One region of the Priestia sp. SRI_019 genome, then DNA from elsewhere that is predicted to be linked to it. Evidence: riboswitches for the same ligand, from Rfam matches in the RefSeq annotation. Region 1 holds a riboswitch; each other region holds the start of a gene.
What was found. Region 1 has a riboswitch for S-adenosylmethionine ahead of AC2YJL_RS17885 (hypothetical protein). Riboswitches for the same ligand answer to the same signal wherever they lie in the genome.

Region 1 (4,625 bases):
GGTGGATATGGCCAAGCTACTTCAGAAAATGACTGATCATTCTTCAAAGGTACAACAATCGATGAACAGAGCCTCTGAACATGCTTCTACGGGAAATGTTGCGGTGAAAGAGGTGACGAATCAAATGAATAAAATCTATGAAACAGTTAAGATATCCACCAGTGAAGTAAAGGGGCTCGAAGATCGTTCCGCAGAGATTGGCCGCATTATTAATACGATTACAAGAATTGCTGAACAAACAAATCTTCTTGCACTTAATGCTGCTATTGAAGCTGCAAGGGCTGGAGAACATGGAAAAGGTTTTGCTGTAGTAGCGGGGGAAGTACGTAAGCTAGCGGAAGAATCTAAAACGTCCGCTATACAAATCAGTCATCTGTTAAAAGAAATTGAAGCGCAGGCAAAGCAGGCTTATCAAAACATGGAAGTCAATACAGAAGAAGTCACGCTTGGCATTGCCACTGTCGAAGATGTAACGCAACAGTTTTCCACAATTATTGAAGATGTCTTTGCCGCTCAAGGACAAATGAACAAAATGACAAAGGCAACAGGAGAGATTGATGGGTATTCATTTAAGGTAATGGAGTCTGTCATGGCCCTTTCGGAGATCGCTAAACAAGCAGCTGCTTACGCTGAAGAAGTAGCTGCGGCTTCACAGGAGGAGTTAGCATCTATAGAAGAACTTGTGGTGTTGGCCGCTAATTTAAAATCTACGGTAAGTGAGTCCTGAAGTCTATCTTGATATGTACGTAATACGCGCAGTTTTCTGCGTGTATTTGTTTTATTTATACCCTTTATAGAAAACGATAAATAGAATTGACACGTTATAAAAGCAGTTGTATAGTGAGTACGCAAGGCGGCAGTCTGTCTTTTTTAATTCTTAGTAAACTTATAAGTTAAATAAAATATTTAAGCACTACATAAGGAGACGAAGAGATGAAAAATGAATTCCGTTTGGCAACAAATGACGACGCAGATAACTTATTGAACTTAACTCTACAAGCATATAAGCCTATTCGAGAGCTAGGCATTCCTTTCTTAGCAGCTACTGCTGATCTTGCCCTCGTTAAGAAAAATATTTCTCAAAACCTTTGCTATGTATATGAAGAAGATAAAAGAATCGCTGCAACTGTGTCGATACGAATGCCTTGGGGAGAACATCCAGGTCCGTTTGCTGTTCCGCACCTTTGGTGGTTTGCAGTAGACCCGTCGTTTGCCAGGAAAGGCGTTGGTTCTAAGCTGCTGTATCTAGTAGAGGAAGAGGTAATAAAAAATACGTTTAAATCACCAGGTGTGTCTTTAGGAACAGCAAAAGAACATCCTTGGTTAGTTGAGATGTATGAACGAAAAGGATATGTTCAAGCTAAAGAAAAGCACCTTGCAGAAGGTTATACGACCGTATTTCTTTATAAAAAATTCAATGAGGTACACTCTTTGTCGTAAAAGATAGAGAAGTGATCTAAATTAAGAAATGTGAAAGAGTGATAAAGATGACAGATCAATTACTACTAAATGAGCTAATAGACATACGCCGTGAGCTGCACCGGTTTCCAGAGCTTTCAATGAAAGAATATGAAACAACTAAACGTATTAAAAAGTGGTTAAAGCACTATGATATTTCTACAGCGGATGCATTCCAATTAGACGTAGGAGCAGTAGCAGAAATTGTGGGAGGAAAGCCGGGACCTACTATCGCTATTCGAGCTGATATTGATGCGCTGCCAATTGAAGAAAAGACCAATCTGCCATTTGCTTCTGAAGTGAACGGTGTTATGCACGCATGCGGCCATGATTTTCACACGGCTTCTATAATCGGAGCAGCTATCCTTCTTAAAGAGCGTCAGCAGGAGCTTTGCGGTACGGTTCGATTTATCTTTCAGCCAGCCGAAGAAACGGCTTCTGGGGCAAAAATGCTAGTGGAAAAAGGTGTGCTTGAAGGAGTGGAAGCGATATTTGGGATGCATAACAAACCGGATCTTCCTGTAGGGACCATAGGTATCAAACCGGGACCTTTAATGGCAAGCGTTGATCGTTTTGAAATTGACGTCAAAGGAGTAGGAGGTCACGCGGGCATCCCTGAAAAAACAGTAGATCCGATTGCTGCTGCTGGTCAAATTGTTACTAGTTTACAAACCATTGTCAGCCGTAATCTCAGCCCCTTTCAAAATGTTGTTGTCAGCATAACTCAAATCCACGGAGGGAGCTCGTGGAACGTCATTCCTGACAAAGTAACGCTTGAAGGAACGGTGCGTACCTTTCAAGAAGAAGCGAGAGAAAAAATACCGGCTCTTATGAAACGAACTGCTGAAGGGATTGGCGCAGCTTTCGGGGCTTCAGTAGACGTTAAATGGTATCCATATCTTCCTGTAGTCAACAATGATGATACGCTGGAAAAAATGGCTATTAAAGCGGCAGAAGATCTTAGTTATCAAGTCGTAGAAGCTGAACAATCGCCTGGAGGAGAAGATTTTGCCGTATATCAGCAGCATGTACCAGGATTTTTTGTATGGATGGGTACAGCTGGAGAATATGAATGGCACCATCCTTCTTTTTCATTAAATGAAGAGGCATTACTTGTAGCAGCTTCTTATTTTGCTAATCTAAGCTTTCATTTTTTGAATTCATTCCATTACCAAAAAAATTAAAATATTTTTATTTTTCTATTTACGCGGATGAAATTGTTTGATAAAATAAATTTTAAATTAAAAAAGTTATCACGAGTGGACGAGAGATCTGGCTCTTTGACTCCACAGCAACCTACGAATGTAAGGTGCTCCTACCAGCAAAGCATGTGCTTTGGGTGATAAAACGGGTGAAAAACTCATTTTGCATCAAAGCAAAATGAGTTTTTTTTATTTTTCTAAAAGGAGAGGGTTTTATGAGTCATACAGCAGTTGCAGCACATACAGGAGAGAAAGCATTAAAGGAAGCCGTGAAATTATTAGGAAAGCATTATGAAGTAGCTTATCGTGAATTAGAAACATTTTACGAAATTGTGGTCGAAAACCAAGTTCGTACATATGCTGTAGGCATAGATATTAAAGATGTACAAAAAGCAAATGAACTAGAAATTTATTCATCATGCTGTTCCAAGCTTGAGCGAGTAGGCTGTCTGTTATAGAAGTCTGCTCGCGCCTCTATTTTTTAAGTATTTTTAAATAGAAAGCATGTTTTTTGACAACCGAAGAATCTGGTGGGTATAATCATTACTCACTAGGTTTCAAAATTAATCATAAATTGTCGAAATTTTTACACAAATTAAAGGTTACATTCGAAATGAATTGTGGTATGTTATAAAACAAGAATATTTTATGAAAGGAGCATTGAAATGGAAATGTCTCTTGAACACGGAAACGATGCAGGAAGCGAACAGCTTATTGATCGTATCCTAGACTTTTTAGAAGATGACCAAAAGTAAAAAAAGAGTGTGCGGTGCTATCCCTAGCCGCGCACTCTTTTTTTATCATGTGCGTAAAGGCAGCGCCATACTATGATACATAGGGATAGAATGAAAGGGTCTCTGTCAAAGGGATTGACGAATGGTTTTGTTTGATAGAAAATTTAGAAAAAGGAAAGAGATGAAGGGTATGTCGAACAAAACATCTTTGTATCAAACAAAAGAACAGTTAAAAAAACTTGTAAGCGAATTGGTTTCTATACCTAGCGTGACAGGAACGATGGCAGAAGTGGAAATGGCTGAATCGATAGCGTCGTATTTATTGAAGCTGCCTTACTTTCAAAAAAACGAGCAGGTCGAGCTTCATTCAACAGGAGACGGGCGATCGATTGTCACAGCTTTTGTTCAAGGGAAAAATACGAATAAAACAGTTGTACTCGTAAGTCATTACGATGTAGTGGATGTACAAGATTATGGACAGTGGAAAAAAGATGCTTTTCACGCTCATACATTAACGAGTACTTTTTATAACCATATGGAACAAGTTCCAGCACACGTACAAAAGGATATGATAAAAGGAGACTGGCTTTTTGGCCGAGGAACGATGGACATGAAAGCAGGCATTGCCCTGCATATCAGTATGGTTGAACGAGCATGCAACGGAGAGTTTGACGGAAACATCCTGCTGCTGTCGGTGCCGGATGAAGAAGTAAATTCGCTTGGGATGAGAAAAGCAGTGCCTGTTCTTTTAGAACTTGCCCGCAAACATCAGCTGGATTTTTCTCTCATGCTAAATGCAGAACCAGTGTTCAGCCGCTATCCCGGAGATCAAACGAACTATGTGTACTCAGGATCGATTGGGAAGATCATGCCAAGCTTTTTGTGTTATGGAAAAGAAACTCATGTAGGGGAACCGCTAGCTGGGTTAAATGCTAATTTACTAGCTTCTTATTTAACAAAAGAAATAGAATTAAACGTTGATTTTTGCGAAAAAGTAAGAGATGAAACGAGTCCACCTCCTACGGTGCTGATACAAAAAGATTTAAAAGAAGAGTATTCAGTTCAAGTTCCGCACTCTGCCGTTGTATTATTTAATTTATTTATGTTAAACCGCTCTCTTAAAGAAGTAACAGATCTGCTGTTGAAATCGGCTGACAAAGCGGCTTTGAATGTGAAAAAACATTATAATAAAGCCGCTAGGCAGTACGCTGCGGGAATGGAGGGTTCATCT
Region 2 (4,625 bases), 210 kb from region 1:
TATGTATTAAAAGATCCTTACGTAAAAGATAACTTGGAGCAATTTTATAAAGAACCCGAATTTATGCTGTCTTTTATAAAAGAACGAACAGCGTATATTGAAAATAACCTTTTGACTCTTTAAAAAGAGATAGATTTATAGGAAATTTATAGGCAACAGTGGATTTTGTTAATAATAGGCAAATGCAGGAAATCAATAGCTGTACATGATACGTATATATACAGTATGGATGACCAATAAGGATAACTAATAAGGAGGAAAAACAATGAGTAACTATTACTATGGCCAAGAACAAGGGCAAAATCAAAATCCGCGCCAAAAATCAAGCGAAAAACGCAGCCAAAATATACAAATGCCTGATAAAGGCTATTCTTCTCACTTCAAACCCCTAAAAGGAAGAGTGGTGACCGTTTATCGTGGAGGACCTGAATCTAAAACAGGTTATTTGGTTGACGTGCAATCAGATTATTTAATCTTAGCAGTGGAAAGCAACAATAACAATAATAACAATAATGGTGAAAATGACAACCAAAACAATCAAAACAACCAAAATAATAATCAACAAGAATATACACTTGTATATTATCACTTAGCGCATGTAAAAAGTATCACTGAAGATACTATGTCAAATTCGGCACAAACGTTTACTGGAATTAGCGCAGAATTAGAATTATATCGAGGGAAAACTTTTGCTACAACTTTATCATTGATGAAAACTAAATATGTGCAGGTTAACCAAGGTGGACCGGAGAAAAAAGCAGGTCAGCTTCTTGATGTCTTAGGTTCATTTGAATCTGCTTATATAGTACTACTCACAGAAGACGACGGTGTCATCTATATTAATACTGAACACGTTAAGAGTGTGAGTGAATATCAAAACAACGATGGAGATCAAACTAATCAATCTGCAAATGAACTCTTAGTGAGCCAAGAACCAGAATATATGAAATCCAAAAGCTTTAACGATCTTTTTGCCCACCTTTCTCATAAATGGGTATCAATCAATAATGGAGGACCTGAAGCTGTAGAGGGCGTGTTAGTACAAAGCCGAAATGGTACATTTACACTTGTGCAGAATAATCAAGTATTACGCTTACAGCCAAGACACGTTAAAACCATTTGTGTAGGAGCAAAAGGGGCTTTTAAACAAAACGATAACAATCAAAATAATGAAGAAACAGAAGAAAATGGAGAGACTGAAGCTGCAAAGTCTACAGAAGAACGTACAGGAAGCCGTACGGGAGAACGTACAGGTGGACGTACAGGACGCCGCACGGGTGGACGCACAGACGATCGTTCTCGAGGACGCCGTACGGGTTCACGCTCTTCAACACCGGCTGAGAAAGTTATTAAAACGAAAAATTATCGTTGGAAAGCATGATGAAATGGAACATAAAAGGTGCTTATAAAGCACCTTTTCTATCATATGGGAAAAAGGAGGAGAATGAGAATGAGTATGAATCATTATATCAATAAAATTGTGGAGTTAGATATTTCAGGTAAAACGACATTTGTTGGCAGACTTATTGATCTTGGATTAGATATTATGGTTTTGTATAATGGACATGATTATTTGTATATTCCTCTTTTACACATGCATGGTTTGCGGGAAGTATCTGAAGAAGACTATACGGTTTTACGTGAAATAGAAGAGAACTTAATAGAAGAAAGTCAGCGAATTTCTTACCGTAATATTTTACAGCAGGCAAAAGGGAAATTTATTGAAATTTATGTAACGGGAGGGAAATCATTGCATGGCTATATTACAAGCGTGCTGAATGATTATCTCGTGTTTTATTCTCCAGTGTATAAAAATGTCTTTGTTTCTCTGCATCATTTGAAATGGCTTACCCCTTACAGCAATGAGTTAACCCCTTATTCTTTAAGTGACAAAGAGCTCCCAGTAAGACCTGCCTCTGCACCTTTTGTCAGAAACTTTGAAGAGCAGCTTAAAAAATATGAAAATCAGCTGGTCGTATTAGATTTAGGGGATCAATCAGAAAAAATTGGCGTACTTAAAGAAGTTTCTAATAATATTGTTGAACTAATTACGGCAAATGGAGAAAGTATGTATTGGAAGTTAGCTCACGTGAAATCTGTGCACTTGCCTTAGAAAAAGAGACCTCGCTTTCGTCTCTTTTTTTATGTGCTTATCAGGACAAGTATATTGAATAAACAAATGAGATGATTTAAATTTTTTAGAAAATTATGTTGACAATAAAGAAAATCTTTATTAAAGTTATTAACAACAAACGTTAACCACCAACAATTATATAGAACTCTTATCAAGAGTGGCGGAGGGACTGGCCCTGCGATGCCCGGCAACCATCAAATGAAACATTCATTTGAACGGTGCTAATTCCTGTGGAACATCAGTATTGTTCTAACAGATGAGAGAAATCGTGTATAAACGAACACTCTTCCATCTGTGAAGAGTGTTTTTTATTTTGAGTTAAGGAGAGAAATAGATGAAAATTGAAACTTTATTAGTTCGTTCAGGAGTAGGTCGTGACCCTTCAACAGGTTCTATTACAACACCCATTTACCAAGCATCAACATTTGCTCATCCTGCTTTAGGGCAAAGTACAGGATTTGACTATGCACGTACGGCAAACCCTACTCGTACAGCATTGGAAGAAGCAATTGCTGCTTTGGAAAAAGGAGAAGTAGGAGTAGCATTCGCTTCAGGAATGGCGGGTGTAATGGCAGTTTTAGCACTATTTAAAAACGGAGATCATTTAATTGTATCAGAGGATTTATACGGAGGAACGTACCGAGTACTAAATGAAATCTTTTCAGAGCAAGGAATTACTGTTTCGTACGTCAACACAGCCCATCTCGAACAAGTAAAAGATGCGCTTCGTCCTAATACAAAAGCTTTATTTATTGAAACACCTACGAATCCAATGATGCACGTGACTGATTTGCCAGAAGCAATTGCGTTAGCTAAACAGCATGATTTGCTTACTATCGTTGACAATACCTTCATGTCGCCTTATTATCAGCGTCCTTTAGAGCTTGGAGCAGATATTGTGATACATAGCGCAAGCAAATACATTGGGGGTCATAATGATGTAGTTGCTGGTCTTGTAGTGGCTCGATGTAGTAGCTTAGGAGAGAAAATTCGTTTTTATCAAAATGCAGCGGGGGCAATCTTAGGTCCACAGGACAGCTGGTTGTTATTACGCGGTGTTAAAACGCTAGCGCTTCGTATGGAAAAGCATAATGAAAACGCACTGAAAATTGCAAATTGGCTTACTGCTCATGATCTCGTGGAAAAAGTGTATTACCCTGGTCTTGAAACACATCCAGGCTATGAAATCATGAAGAAACAAGCAACTGGATTTGGAGGCATGATTTCTTTTGCTGTCTCACACCCTGACATCGTGTCAGTACTTTTAGAAAATGTCAAAGTTATTACATTTGCAGAAAGCTTAGGAGGCGTGGAAAGTTTAATGACATTCCCAGCTCGTCAAACACATGCTGATATTCCGGAGGAAATTCGAAATCGTGTCGGAGTAACAAACTGTTTACTGCGATTATCAGTTGGAATTGAGCACGCAGATGATTTAATTAAAGATTTGAAGGAGGCATTTGATGCATACCAACAATAATAAACATAGATTTGGAACGAACTTAATTCATGCAAATACAGGAATTGACGGTCATTTTGGAGCGGTTAACGTACCTATTTATCAGGTATCTACATTTAACCAAGAAGATGAGACGAACAACGGCCGCTATGACTATTCTCGTTCAGGAAATCCAACTCGTGAGGCTTTAGAAAACACCATTGCTCAGCTAGAAAATGGATACGCTGGTTTTGCTTTTTCATCAGGTATGGCTGCTATCTCATCGGTGTTATCTATTTTTGAATCAGGGGATGAAATTTTAGTTTCACATGATACGTACGGCGGGACATATCGTGTATTAACACGATTATTTTCAAAGTTTGGTATCAAAACAACTTTTGTTGATACAACGAAGGTTGAGAAAGTAGAAGAAGCTATCACAAAAGATACGAAGGCCATTTATATCGAAAGCCCTTCAAATCCATTTTTACAGGTAACGGATATTAAAGCAGTAGCAAGTTTGGCGAAGGAGCGCAATCTCCTTACAATTGTGGATAACACGTTTTTAACACCTTATCTACAGCAGCCGATTGACCTTGGTGTAAACATTGTGATTCATAGTGCTACAAAATACATCAGCGGCCACAGTGACGTCATTGGCGGTTTAGTTGTAGTAAGCGATGAAAAGCTAGCAGAAGAAGTAAAGTTTGTACAAAATGCTTTTGGTGCTATCTTGGGACCGCAGGATTGTTTTTTACTGCTTCGAGGAATTAAGACATTAAAAGTTCGTTTAGATCAGCAGTTAAAAACAGCGCTACAGTTTGCAAAATGGCTTGAAGAACAATCTCTAGTGAGCCGTGTATACTACCCGGGCTTAAAAAGTCATCCAGATCACAAACTGATTTCAGAACAAGCAAATGGATACGGAGCTATGATTTCTTTCCAAGTACAGGATGAAAAAGTAGCACGACATATTTTACAAGGAGTCAAATTAGCTTCAATTGGCGTTAGTCTAGGTGCAGTTGAATCCATTCTAACGCATCCTGCAACAAT
Region 3 (4,625 bases), on a different contig from region 1:
GACGTAAAAGGCAAAGCGGTATTAATTCATACGGGATGGGATCGCTACTGGGATACAGACGAGTATTTAGAAAACCATCCATACTTAACAGAAAGCGCGGCAGCTTATTTAGTGTCTCAACAGCCCGCTCTTGTTGGAATTGATTCGATGAATATTGACGATACAAAAGGAAAAGCAAGACCAGCTCATACGCTGCTGTTAGGAGGGGACATTGTAATTGCTGAACACTTATGTCACTTAGATCAACTAACGGCGGAGTCCTTTTTATTTTACGCCGTGCCTCCTAAAATAAAAGGAGTTGGAACGTTTCCGGTAAGAGCATTTGCGGAGGTAGAAAGAAAATGATCCAGTTACATAGATATAGAGAAGTGCAGGAATTTAAAAACCAAGTAGAGCCGCTTTTATCAAAGAATGAAGTTCTTTATAACTTAGCGCTTGGCATTTTACACAGCTTGCAGGAAAACAGCAAACCAAATTTTATGGGTGTTATTTTAAAAGACAGCCGTGCTGCGCTTGTGTTTCTGCAAACCCATCCTAAGCAAATCATCCTGTCTCAAATACAGCAGCTAACGGAGAGTGAACTAAGCGAAGCGGCAGAGCTGTTACAAGAAATCGACATACCGGGTTTAGTTGGAGAGAAACAAACGGTTTTATATCTTTCTCAAAAACTAGCAGATTTAAAAAATCAAGAAGCTTCTTTGAAAATGGATCAGCGCATTTACCGGTTAGACAAAGTGAAAAAAGCTGTGGAAGCTGAAGGTATGCTGGTAAAAGCAAGATTAAAGCACCTTCGGCTCGTGACAGAATGGATTTGGGAGTTTATGGGCGTCATTGGAGAGCCTGTATCAAAAGAACAAGCTGCCAAAACAGGAGAAGCTTTTATTAAAGCAGGAAGGTTATTTTTATGGGAAGTGAATGGCAAGTATGTGTCGATTGCCAATGCTACGCGCCCAACGGCCCATAACATTACGATTAACTATGTGTACACACCTCTTGAAGAACGTAAAAAAGGCTATGCCTCAAGCTGTGTATCCACGCTTTCTCAGCTTATGCTAGACGAAGGAGTTCAAACAACAAGTTTATACACAGATATGACAAATCCTACGTCTAACAAGATTTATATGGAGATTGGGTATGAACACGTAGCGGATTCAGCATTGGTTTTATTTCATGAAAAAAAGTAGCAGACAGCCTGCTACTTTTTCTATTACTTAAGGTTTTTTAACTAAATTAACGTGATTTAACGTTTTGCTATCATCAAAAATGAATTCAAGATCATAGGCGCCGGCGTGATAGGTGTACTTCGTTTGAGCCGTACCATCACCTTTTACTTTGCTTGTAAAGTTCGGCTGACCTAATTCTTTCTTTAAGTTAGCTTGGGTGATGGAGCCTAGATTTGTTTGACGCTCTACATTTGTACCAAAATAGCGGATTTCGTTAATGACGTTATTTTGATCATAGCCAAATGCGTATCCAGGGTGACCCATTTCCGGGTGATAGTAGTCAAAGTTGTTTGATGAACCTTCAGGCGGGGGACCGAACTGATCGCGAACGTCTTGACGCAGTGTTTTGCCAATTTTGAAGTCTGCCGTTAGGCGTGGCACTTCACCTTTTACTGCGGCGTTGTAAATTTCATTAATGTTTTTTACAGCTGTTTGACTTTGACTGCTTGTTTCTTGAGATGTAGCTGCGTGGGCTGGTGTATCAAGCTGAGCGACAGGAGCAAATCCAAACGCAGCAATTCCTGTAATCGTTGCAGCCGCCGCTGCTTTTGATAGTCGTTGTTTCATTTTCATGATTTTTTCCTCCTATATATAACGATTTAGCAACTTCAGTCTACCTAAAAGAGCAGGTAGGCCAGAATAGTCAAGGAGTCTTAGTTTAGTTGGTAACTGATATATATATAATTTAACACGTCTTTTAGAATGTAAACGTCAGGTAAAGTAAAAAGCAAAAAACAATTCATTTATCATAGGTTAAAAGATTGGTTTATATTCCTTTATTAGGTAAAAAACGTAATATAGAGAGGGTTCTAATTCATTATAAAATATTAGATATTAACCGAGATTACTTATACTAAAGCAGCTAAAAGAAAACACCACTTTACTAATAAAAGGTAGTGATTTTTTTATCTTATCTTAGTTTCGCTCTTGCTATACCTGTTACGACCATACTAGTAATAAAAATAACTACAATTCCAATATTGGTCGGGGTATCAAAAAAGATTTTTGAAACCGCCAAAGCGATAATGAGTCCAATAGCTACTCCAGATAATTCTTTCATCAATTTCAACGTTAACACCTCTTAAAAAATATCGCTCAGGAAAAGTCTAACATTCTTGGTAAAGTGATTTCAATCGATAGTGGATTAACAAAAGAGATGTAATAAAAGTGCTCTGCTACACATGACCCTTCTAGAAGACTAGCTGACTTACCGTAAGCGCTTTGCTAGAAAGCATACGATGATTAATTTAGAAGATTGATCTGTATTTTAGTAGACTAAAACCATATAATCCTATCTGTTTTTTAAGTTTTTTGCGTGAAAAAGAAAAATAATATTGACAATTGTTAAAAAACTATTAATATTGACTATATTACATAAAACAAATAGCTATTGTTTTCCTTATCAAGAGAGGTGGAGGGACTGGCCCTGTGAAACCCGGCAACCGCTGTCTATGACAGAATGGTGCCAAATCCTTAAGAACAGTATGTTCTTGAAGATGAGGAAGAGACGTTTGGTTAACGAGCTCTTCCTTTATATAAAGGAAGAGCTTTTTTTATATTATAGGGGGAGTAAGTTAAATGAAGAGACTTCTTATTTTAGCCGTTGCGCTTGTACTACTCGTAACTGGCTGTCAGTCAAAAAGCACAAAAAGCAGCGGAAGTGAAGAGAAAGGAAAGAAGCGAATTGCTCTTGTTTTACCTGAAAAGATTGGAGTTAACCCGTTTTTTCAACAAATGGATGATGGAGCAAAACGCGCTGGGAAGAAGTACAACATTGATGTAAAGACAATTGAATCTACGGACCAAGCAGCCATTGAAAGTAACTTGCGTGCTGCCGTAGCAGAAAATTATGATTTGATTATTACGTCTTCTTTTGAATCCGAAGATGCATTGAAAAAAGTAGCTCAAGAAAACCCGCAGCGTCAATTTGCGATTATTGATACAGTGGTCGATTTACCAAATGTAAGAAGCGTTGTATTCCGTGAACAAGAAGCTTCATATTTATTAGGAGCAGCGGCAGGATTAGTTACAAAAACGAATAAAGTAGGAATGGTTGCAGCTGATGATATTCCATTATTAAAAAAATGGACGGTAAGTTTTAAAGAAGGATTACAATCAACAAATCCAAAAGCAGAGTTTCTAGTAAACTATGTTGGAAGCTTCTCTGATCCAGCTAAAGCAAAAGAACTTGCTATTTTACAGGCTTCAAAAGGAGCTGACTTTATCGCCGGAGCTTCAGCGGTAGGCGACTTGGGTGTATTTGAAGCAGCAAAAGAAAAGGGTTTTTATACGGCTGGCCAAGATATTGACCGTACGGAAGTAGATCCTGAGCATATCGTTTTATCGCAGTTAAAAGGATCTGATGCGGCTGCTTATGAAACGGTAGAAGCACTGGCAAATGACAAATTTAAATCGGGCGTAGTGACATACGGCTTGAAAGAAAAAGGTGTTGGGTTAACGTATGTGACTCAAGACAGCAAGACGCCTCTTAATGACTTTGTAGGGCAAGATGTAATTGATCAATTAAAAGAAATTAAAGATTCGATTATTGATGGAAAAACAGTGGTAAAAGATCCGTTAGCAAAGTGAGTTGAAAAGAGAAGTCGAGTAAGGCTGGCTTCTCTTTCTTATTTTTGAAAAAATCCTAATGGGGAAAGGAGCAATGAATAGAATGAGTGAGCTGCTGCAGTTAACGAATTTGACGAAGAAATACGGTTCATTTTTAGCAAATGATAACGTGTCCTTTAAACTGAAAAAAGGCGAGGTTCACGCGCTCGTTGGAGAAAATGGCGCTGGAAAAACGACGTTGATGAGGATGCTTTACGGAATGGAAAAGCCGAGTTCAGGAAGTATTCAGTTACACGGGAGAACCGTCTCGTTTTCATCTCCTGCAGATGCGATCAAAAATGGAATAGGTATGGTGCATCAGCATTTTATGGTTTTTCCGCATTTTACAGTGGCTGAAAACATTGTCTTGGGGCATGAGCCAAAGAAAGGCCTCTTTTTTAATAGAAGGCAGGCGAAAGCAGATGTACAGCAATTAACCCAAACCTATCAAATTTCAGTAGATGTTCATAAGAAAGTAAAACATTGCTCAATTGGAGAACAGCAAAAGATTGAGATTTTAAAAGTGCTGTATCAAGGAGCAGAAATCATTATTTTAGACGAGCCTACCGCCGTTCTTACTCCTCATGAAGTGAAGGAACTATTAAAAACAATCCGTTTTTTAGCTTCTCAAGGTAAAAGTATCATTATTATTACACATAAGCTGCAAGAAGTGATGGAAGTAGCGGACCGCATTACGGTTCTTCGAAATGGTAAAGTAGCCGGCGTCACAAGTAAAGAAGATACCAATGCTCACCACCTAGCCAAGCTGATGGTAGGGCGAGAATTAAAAGAGCG

Region 2: another riboswitch for S-adenosylmethionine. It lies ahead of AC2YJL_RS16820 (trans-sulfuration enzyme family protein); the one in region 1 lies ahead of AC2YJL_RS17885 (hypothetical protein).
Region 3: another riboswitch for S-adenosylmethionine. It lies ahead of AC2YJL_RS05595 (BMP family lipoprotein); the one in region 1 lies ahead of AC2YJL_RS17885 (hypothetical protein).

Annotation. Positions count from the first base shown of each region.
Region 1 covers NZ_JBYCZN010000002.1:1,503,723-1,508,347, reverse strand. Annotated here, with positions in the region: gene AC2YJL_RS17900 (methyl-accepting chemotaxis protein) at 1-727, shown strand, start outside; gene AC2YJL_RS17895 (GNAT family N-acetyltransferase) at 934-1,440, shown strand; gene AC2YJL_RS17890 (amidohydrolase) at 1,488-2,642, shown strand; SAM riboswitch class I at 2,706-2,807, shown strand; gene AC2YJL_RS17885 (hypothetical protein) at 2,876-3,118, shown strand; gene AC2YJL_RS17880 (M20/M25/M40 family metallo-hydrolase) at 3,585-4,625, shown strand, end outside.
Region 2 covers NZ_JBYCZN010000002.1:1,293,454-1,298,078, reverse strand. Annotated here, with positions in the region: gene AC2YJL_RS16835 (CotH kinase family protein) at 1-123, shown strand, start outside; gene AC2YJL_RS16830 (spore coat protein) at 353-1,381, shown strand; gene AC2YJL_RS16825 (hypothetical protein) at 1,451-2,113, shown strand; SAM riboswitch class I at 2,280-2,397, shown strand; gene AC2YJL_RS16820 (trans-sulfuration enzyme family protein) at 2,469-3,614, shown strand; gene AC2YJL_RS16815 (trans-sulfuration enzyme family protein) at 3,598-4,625, shown strand, end outside.
Region 3 covers NZ_JBYCZN010000001.1:1,084,689-1,089,313, forward strand. Annotated here, with positions in the region: gene AC2YJL_RS05575 (cyclase family protein) at 1-345, shown strand, start outside; gene AC2YJL_RS05580 (GNAT family N-acetyltransferase) at 342-1,184, shown strand; gene AC2YJL_RS05585 (YjgB family protein) at 1,212-1,796, opposite strand; gene AC2YJL_RS05590 (hypothetical protein) at 2,134-2,292, opposite strand; SAM riboswitch class I at 2,620-2,726, shown strand; gene AC2YJL_RS05595 (BMP family lipoprotein) at 2,802-3,812, shown strand; gene AC2YJL_RS05600 (ABC transporter ATP-binding protein) at 3,895-4,625, shown strand, end outside.